DNA from 2 places in the Shigella sp. SIG3 genome. Region 2 is predicted to be linked to the other one. Evidence: riboswitches for the same ligand, from Rfam matches in the RefSeq annotation. Region 2 holds a riboswitch; the other holds the start of a gene.
The links. Region 2 has a riboswitch for thiamine pyrophosphate ahead of thiC (phosphomethylpyrimidine synthase ThiC). Riboswitches for the same ligand answer to the same signal wherever they lie in the genome.

Region 1 (4,216 bases), on a different contig from region 2:
CCACCAGGCGTGGAAGTGGTGAACCGGACCAATACCGTGACCAACTTCCAGCGTGTCGGCCTGGGCTAACGCCGATGAAAGCCAGCTTTTTGCCTCCTGTACGGTGTCAGCCCAGTTTGTATGGCGCGGGCGTAGTGCAGCCAACGCCGCAGAGAGTGTACAACCAGTGCCGTGGGTGTTTTTGGTCATAATGCGCGGTGCGGTAAACCGTTGTTCACCCTCGCGGGTAAACAGCCAGTCCGGGCTTTGCTCATCATCCAGATGACCACCTTTCATTAGCACTGCGCCACAGCCCATCGCCAACAGCGATCGCCCTTGTTCCAGCATTTCCTGTTCGGTGCGCGCGTGTGGCGCGTCGAGCAAGGCGGCAGCTTCGGGCAAGTTTGGCGTTATTAATGAAACCTGTGGCAATAATCGACTGCGCAGCGTAGCAACCGCCGAAGGTGAAAGCAGCGGGTCGCCGCTTTTTGCCAGCATAACGGTGTCGAGTACCACGTTTTGGATCTGATAACGTTGCAACCGTTCTGCCACCGCTTCAACAATATCGGTTTCCGCCAACATACCGATTTTAGTGGTATCGATTCGCACATCGCTGAACACCGAATCGAGCTGGGCGGCGACAAAATCAGGCTCAATGCGATACACCGACTGTACGCCACGGGTATTTTGCGCCACCAGTGCAGTAATAACTGAGCAACCATAAGCGCCAAGTGCCGAGAAGGTTTTAAGATCGGCCTGAATCCCCGCACCACCACTCGGATCAGTACCGGCAATCGTCAGAGCGTTAATTCGTTTCATGCCTGCACCTCCTGCGTCAATTGCCAGAGCGCATCAAGGAAATGTGGAACAAAACTGCCTGGCCCCTCGCTTCTGGCGACTGCGCGTTCTCCGGCTTGTTTCATCCAGTGACAGGCAGATGCGACATTTTCCAGCGTATCGCCTGGTAACGCACAGCAGGCAGCGACAACCGCCGATAATGCACAGCCAGTTCCTACCACTTTGGTCATTAACGGATCGCCACCGTGAATACCAATGATACGATGTCCATCGGTAACATAATCCACCTCGCCAGTGACCACGACGATTGCGCCAGTTTCCCGTGCCAGTGTTTGTGCAGCGGGTATCGCGTTAGCTGCGGCGTCAGTGGTATCCACTCCCCGTCCGCCATTAGCAATGCCAGCTAATGCCATGATTTCCGAAGCATTACCACGTATCGCTGCCGGTTTAAAAGATAAAAGTTCATGACAAAAATGGCGGCGATAATCGAGCGCACCAACCGCTACTGGATCAAGCGTCCAGCGTGTTTGAGAGCTTTTTGCTTGCTCAACGGCAGCACGCATCGCCTGTGCGCGTGGCTGCGTCAGTGTGCCAACGTTAATCAACAAGGCACTGGCGATAGCCGCAAACTGACTGGCCTCTTCGGTTTCGATAACCATCGCTGGCGATGCACCGAGCGCCAGCAAGGTATTGGCGGTAAAGGTTTGCACCACATCATTGGTCATGCAGTGCACAAGAGGGGAATGTTGGTGAAAAAGGTGTAACGCGTGCGCAGATTGCGCTGAACTCAGCAGGTCGACTTGCATAGTTTGCTCCTGCCATAACGTGAAGAAGCAATGACCTGGTGGTCCGTGACTTCCCTACGCTGGCATTATCCAGATCAGGTGATACGGGTATTTCTCAGCCTTCACGCAGAAGGGCACCCCGAGTCGTTTGGTTGCGATGATAAATCGCAGAGGAGGATGGTAATGTCCAGCGCACCCGTTGTAAACGAGGAAAAACGGCAGTTTTACAATCGCGTTAATAAATTATTTGATATATGAATCCAGCACCTTCAGAACGACATCCAGATCTTCTTCACGTTTTAGCTCATCCCCCTGGTGAACGATGTGTTCCGTCAGATGACCTTTAATCACTTCCCGCATCAGACCGTTTACCGCTCCACGGATAGCAGCAATCTGTTGTAAAACTGCAGCGCATTCGTGCGGCTCGTCGAGCATTTTCTTGAGCGCCACGACCTGGCCCTGAATCTTACTGGCACGCGCTTTCAGTTTCTGTTTATCACGGATTGTATGAGACATGGCAACACCTGGTTAACAAGAATATGAAAAATCATAGCACTATTAATCTACTGGGGGGTAGTATCAGGTACTGGGGGGGAGTAGAATCAGATTGCCGAATTAATACTAAGAATTATTATCATGACCGAATTTACAACTCTTCTTCAGCAAGGAAACGCCTGGTTCTTCATCCCCAGCGCCATCTTACTTGGTGCGCTTCATGGCCTGGAACCAGGGCACTCAAAAACGATGATGGCGGCGTTTATCATCGCCATCAAAGGCACCATTAAACAGGCGGTGATGCTCGGACTGGCAGCAACCATTTCGCATACCGCGGTGGTCTGGTTGATTGCCTTTGGCGGGATGGTGATCAGTAAGCGCTTTACTGCTCAATCAGCAGAACCGTGGCTCCAGCTGATTTCCGCAGTGATCATTATTGGCACCGTGTTCTGGATGTTCTGGCGTACCTGGCGCGGCGAACGCAACTGGCTGGAGAATATGCACGGGCATGATTATGAGCATCATCACCATCATCACGAACATCATCAAGACCACGAACATCACCACGACCAAGGACATCATCACCATCACGAACATGGCGAGTATCAGGATGCCCATGCACGAGCCCATGCCAATGACATTAAACGACGCTTTGATGGTAGAGAGGTCATCAACTGGCAAATTTTGTTATTTGGCTTAACCGGTGGCCTTATCCCCTGCCCGGCAGCAATTACCGTGCTGTTGATATGCATTCAGTTGAAAGCCCTGACACTGGGCGCAACACTGGTCGTCAGTTTCAGCATTGGCCTGGCGTTAACGCTTGTCACCGTAGGCGTTGGCGCAGCAATCAGCGTTCAGCAGGTCGCAAAACGCTGGAGCGGATTTAACACTCTCGCTAAACGCGCCCCCTATTTTTCCAGTCTGTTGATTGGCTTAGTCGGTGTGTATATGGGCGTACATGGCTTCATGGGCATAATGCGATAACTCAATCCTTTAGGCTTGCATGTTATCTTCAGCCCAGGATGATTCTTAAATCAGCTATTTCCGCTGACTCTCTGCTCGCTAAGGATGCTTTTAGGGCATCCTTTCATTTACACTTTTTACGAAATCATGGGATCACTAACAAAATATCGCTTGTCAGTTATATTGTATGGCAGGAAAGATATGCGACTGATATTACAGATCCCCAAAGTGGAGAGTTTATGACCATTAAAAATAAGATGTTGCTGGGTGTGCTTTTGCTGGTTACCAGTGCCGCCTGGGCCGCACCAGCCACCGCGGGTTCGACCAATACCTCGGGAATTTCTAAGTATGAGTTAAGTAGTTTCATTGCTGACTTTAAGCATTTCAAACCAGGTGATACCGTCCCAGAGATGTACCGCACCGATGAGTACAACATTAAGCAGTGGCAGTTACGTAACCTGCCCGCGCCTGATGCCGGGACGCACTGGACCTATATGGGTGGCGCGTACGTGTTGATCAGCGACACCGACGGTAAAATCATTAAAGCCTACGACGGTGAGATTTTTTATCATCGCTAAAAAAAGCCCCCTCATCATGAGGGGGAAATGCAGACACCTTGTTATTTTTTATTATTAGCCACTTGCTCGTCTTGCTTGTTATTAGTCGTATTTCACGTTGATTAATGCGGTTGCCTCCAGTGCGCCAGATTTAACTTTGTTTGTATCGTAGACGTAGTAACTGGCTGTTATCGGAATTGAAACCGTTGTATCTGTAAGTTTTGACTTTGCCGCAATTTCTTTTAAATTTGTGTATCCTTTACTGCTGTTAGTGATATTTAAAAGTGTGACTGGCGAACCATTACTTTCAAGAATAAATCCTACGCATTATCTTCCGCACCTTTCAGTATTGTGTCGCTGTTGGTTAACAAGTCAGAACTTGATAAATACACCTGCATTTTCCGTGATGTTTGATTTTGTTGACCTAATAAATTTTTACAACGCAGAATAATATCCCTTTTTTTACTATTTATTGTTGCTTTGTTACCTGTGGCTGGTAATTGTGAAACGGGAATACTGTCTAAAGTAATTAATAAATCGTCCTGTTTGCAGGTTGTGGTTATCGGGTTGTATGACAATGTCAGATTGAAGGAATAGACACCTGCATTTTGTGCCAATGCATTTCTGTAGCTATTTACA
Region 2 (4,216 bases):
AATTTCCAGCAACTGTGCCGTTGCCAAACGCCAGTCTGCGGCTTGAGTAATGGCGCTGACGACGGCGATACTGCCGACACCCGTTGCTATCACCGCAGGCGCGCGTGCCAGACTGATACCGCCAATCGCCACGGTGGGATAATCCGCCAGGCGCTCAACATGCCGTGCCAACTGTTCCAGCCCCTGCGGTGCAGAAGGCATCTGTTTGGTTTGCGTCGGGAACACATGTCCCAGCGCGATATAAGAGGGGCGTGCTGCCAGCGCGACGTCGATTTCCATATCGTCATGTGTCGAAACGCCCAGCCGCAGGCCTGCCGCGCGGATGGCATTGAGATCGGTGGCTTGCAAATCTTCCTGCCCCAAATGGACGCCATACGCCTGATGCTTGATCGCGAGCCGCCAGTAATCGTTGATAAACAATCGCGCGTTATAGCGGCGGCCCAGCGCAATTGCCGCCACGACATCGGCTTCCACCTCTTCATCGCGCCGATCTTTGATGCGTAGCTGGAGAGTACGTACGCCTGCATCCAACAGACGTTCGATCCACTGTACGCTGTCCACCACCGGGTACAGTCCTAAACGAAAAGGTACAGGAGGAAAATCAGGCTGATACATCACGCTTCCTCCTTATGCAGGTAGATTTCTCCGCCTCTGGCACGGAAGTTCTCCGACATATCCGCCATTCCCACTTCAATGGTTTGCGCGGCGGCGTAATCGCGTACTTCCTGGCTGATTTTCATCGAGCAGAATTTTGGCCCACACATGGAGCAAAAATGGGCGACTTTGCCGGACTCTTGGGGCAGGGTTTCATCGTGATAAGCGCGGGCGGTAAACGGGTCGAGGGCCAGATTAAACTGGTCTTCCCAGCGAAATTCGAAGCGGGCTTTCGACATGGCGTTATCGCGAATTTGCGCGCCCGGATGCCCTTTTGCCAGGTCAGCAGCGTGGGCGGCAATCTTATAAGTGATAAGCCCCTGCTTAACATCTTCTTTATTGGGCAGACCCAGATGCTCTTTTGGCGTTACGTAACAGAGCATCGCGCAGCCAAACCAGCCAATCATCGCCGCACCAATCCCCGACGTGAAGTGGTCATAGCCCGGTGCAATATCGGTAGTTAGCGGCCCCAGAGTGTAAAACGGCGCTTCGTGGCAGTGCTCTAACTCCTCGGTCATATTGCGGTGGATCATCTGCATCGGCACATGGCCTGGGCCTTCAATCATCACCTGTACGTCATATTCCCAGGCGATTTTGGTCAGTTCGCCCAGCGTATGCAATTCGGCAAACTGCGCTTCATCGTTGGCGTCCTGAATAGAACCGGGGCGCAGACCGTCGCCCAGCGACAGCGAAACGTCATAAGCGGCACAGATTTCACAAATTTCGCGGAAGTGTTGATAGAGGAAATTTTCCTGATGATGGGAGAGGCACCATTTCGCCATAATCGAACCGCCGCGAGAGACGATACCGGTCAGGCGTTTCGCGGTCATCGGCACATAGCGCAGCAGTACGCCCGCATGGATAGTGAAGTAATCCACACCTTGCTCGGCCTGTTCCAGCAGCGTGTCGCGGAACGCTTCCCAGGTAAGATCTTCGGCGATCCCGTTAACCTTCTCCAGCGCCTGGTAGATCGGCACTGTACCGATCGGCACCGGACTGTTACGCAAAATCCACTCGCGGGTTTCGTGAATATAGCGACCGGTGGAGAGATCCATCACCGTATCCGCTCCCCAGCGCGTGGACCATACCAGCTTTTCCACTTCTTCTTCGATGGAAGAGGTGACCGCCGAGTTGCCGATATTGGCGTTAACTTTTACCAGGAAGTTACGGCCAATAATCATCGGCTCCGATTCCGGATGATTAATGTTGGCCGGGATAATCGCACGTCCGGCAGCAACTTCATCACGGACAAATTCCGCAGTGATATTTTCCGGCAGATGTGCGCCAAAGCTCATTCCCGGATGCTGGTGGCGTAAAACCTCGCTACGGATGCGCTCGCGGCCCATATTCTCGCGGATGGCGATGAATTCCATTTCCGGCGTGATGATGCCCTGGCGGGCGTAGTGCAGTTGGGTGACACGGCGTCCTGTTTTGGCGCGTTTTGGCGTTAATAAGCCGCTAAAACGTAGCTCGTCGAGACCATCATCTGCCAGCCGCGTTCTGGTGTAATCGGAACTGCGCACGGTAAGTTCTTCGGTATCGGCGCGCGCATCGATCCACGGCTGGCGTAGTTTTGCCAGCCCTTGCTGCACGTTAATGGCGATCTGCGGATCACCATACGGGCCGGAGGTGTCGTAGACCGGAATCGCTTCGTTTTCTTCGTACTGCGGCTGTTCTTTGCTACCGCCAATTAGCGTCGGGCTAAGCTGGATCTCACGCATCGGCACGCGCACGCCGGGGTGTGTGCCAGTGATATAAATGCGTTTTGAGTTGGGAAAGGCGGTGCCTTCCAGGGTGTCGATAAAATGTTGGGCCCGGGCGCGTTGTTCGCGGCGGGTCAGTTTTGTTGCAGACATAGCTCATTCCAAAAAGTTAAGGACGTGGCTTGTCAGACGACGGATGAAGCAAGAGACGATCGCCGCAAAGGCGATGCGATAGCAGATTAACTCTTGTTCCCTTCGCAGGTATTAGCCTGATCAGGTTCCGCGGATCCCGAATAAACGGTCTCAGCCAGTTAAGGCACTCCGACAAGAAATTAGCCCCCACAAACGGGGCGTTGAATGTAAATTACGCGTTAACAGCGCAGAACTCAAGCAGGATGTTTGACGCGGGCGGCGTCAAGCACCAGCAGAATCAGCTTATCTTCCAGCACAAAGCGCGCTTCCAGCGCCTCGCCGATGTCAGATAAAACCTGTTGAAACTCAAGGTAATTATCATGATCGATGGCGGTTTCCAGGCTGGAATCGTAGTAATCCATAATCTGTTGGGTATTGGCTTCGAGTTGCGGCCAAATCTTCGCGGCGCGCGCGAGTTGCCCGTTGCCTTCCAGCTTATGAAGAATGCGCTCATAAATACTGAAATGTCCGGCAGACAAGTAATCGACCAGGCTCTGACAAAAATCATCAAGGGCTTTTTCGTTTAGCCTCATGTACGATTCTTTGCCAGGCTTAATGCCAACCAGATTGTAGTAAGCCACGAGCAGATGCTTACGTACATGTAGCCAGCGATCAACCAGTTTGTTACTTCCTCTGACGCGCTCCGTCAGGTTATCGAGCTGGTTAAGCATGATTGACTCCGCAAGTTTGTATTCAAAAACTGCTCAGTGAGAAATGTAAAAACCATGTTAAACATGCCAGTGATGCAAAGGTAGTGCAAGAGCTATGGATCGTATAATTGAAAAATTAGATCACGGCTGGTGGGTCGTCAGCCATGAACAAAAATTATGGTTGCCGAAGGGAGAATTGCCATATGGCGAAGCGGCAAATTTCGATCTTGTGGGTCAGCGCGCACTACAAATCGGCGAATGGCAGGGGGAACCTGTTTGGTTAATACAACAGCAGCGGCGTCACGATATGGGGTCGGTACGTCAGGTCATTGATCTCGATGTTGGGCTGTTTCAACTGGCCGGACGTGGCGTGCAACTGGCGGAGTTTTACCGATCGCATAAATACTGTGGTTACTGCGGGCATGAAATGTATCCGAGCAAAACCGAATGGGCGATGCTGTGCAGCCATTGCCGTGAGCGTTACTACCCGCAAATCGCCCCCTGCATTATTGTTGCCATCCGTCGCGATGATTCGATCCTCCTCGCCCAGCATACCCGCCATCGTAACGGTGTCCATACAGTACTTGCCGGATTCGTCGAAGTGGGCGAAACCCTCGAGCAGGCAGTCGCGCGGGAAGTGATGGAAGAGAGCGGAATTAAAGTTAAAAACTTGCGTTACGTGACTTCTCAGCCGTGGCCGTTTCCTCAGTCTTTAATGACCGCGTTTATGGCGGAATATGACAGCGGCGACATCGTGATCGACCCGAAAGAATTGCTCGAGGCGAACTGGTATCGCTATGACGATTTGCCGTTACTCCCGCCGCCCGGCACCGTAGCGCGCCGTCTGATAGAAGATACTGTGGCGATGTGTCGGGCAGAGTATGAGTGATGATACACTGACCGCCTGACGCACTAAGGAACAGCCAAAATGACCGAACTTAAAAACGATCGTTATCTGCGGGCGCTGCTGCGCCAGCCCGTTGATGTCACTCCAGTATGGATGATGCGCCAGGCGGG

Region 1: another riboswitch for thiamine pyrophosphate. It lies ahead of thiM (hydroxyethylthiazole kinase); the one in region 2 lies ahead of thiC (phosphomethylpyrimidine synthase ThiC).

Annotation. Positions count from the first base shown of each region.
Region 1 is NZ_JBQZXE010000059.1:9,824-14,039, forward strand. It holds gene thiD (bifunctional hydroxymethylpyrimidine kinase/phosphomethylpyrimidine kinase) at 1-798, opposite strand, end outside; gene thiM (hydroxyethylthiazole kinase) at 795-1,583, opposite strand; TPP riboswitch at 1,618-1,714, opposite strand; gene rcnR (Ni(II)/Co(II)-binding transcriptional repressor RcnR) at 1,806-2,078, opposite strand; gene rcnA (nickel/cobalt efflux protein RcnA) at 2,199-3,041, shown strand; gene rcnB (Ni(II)/Co(II) efflux transporter accessory subunit RcnB) at 3,260-3,598, shown strand; partial or broken gene ACUU1I_RS12175 (putative fimbrial-like adhesin protein) at 3,680-4,216, opposite strand, start outside.
Region 2 is NZ_JBQZXE010000027.1:20,740-24,955, forward strand. It holds gene thiE (thiamine phosphate synthase) at 1-615, opposite strand, end outside; gene thiC (phosphomethylpyrimidine synthase ThiC) at 615-2,510, opposite strand; TPP riboswitch at 2,591-2,691, opposite strand; gene rsd (sigma D regulator) at 2,744-3,220, opposite strand; gene nudC (NAD(+) diphosphatase) at 3,315-4,088, shown strand; gene hemE (uroporphyrinogen decarboxylase) at 4,128-4,216, shown strand, end outside.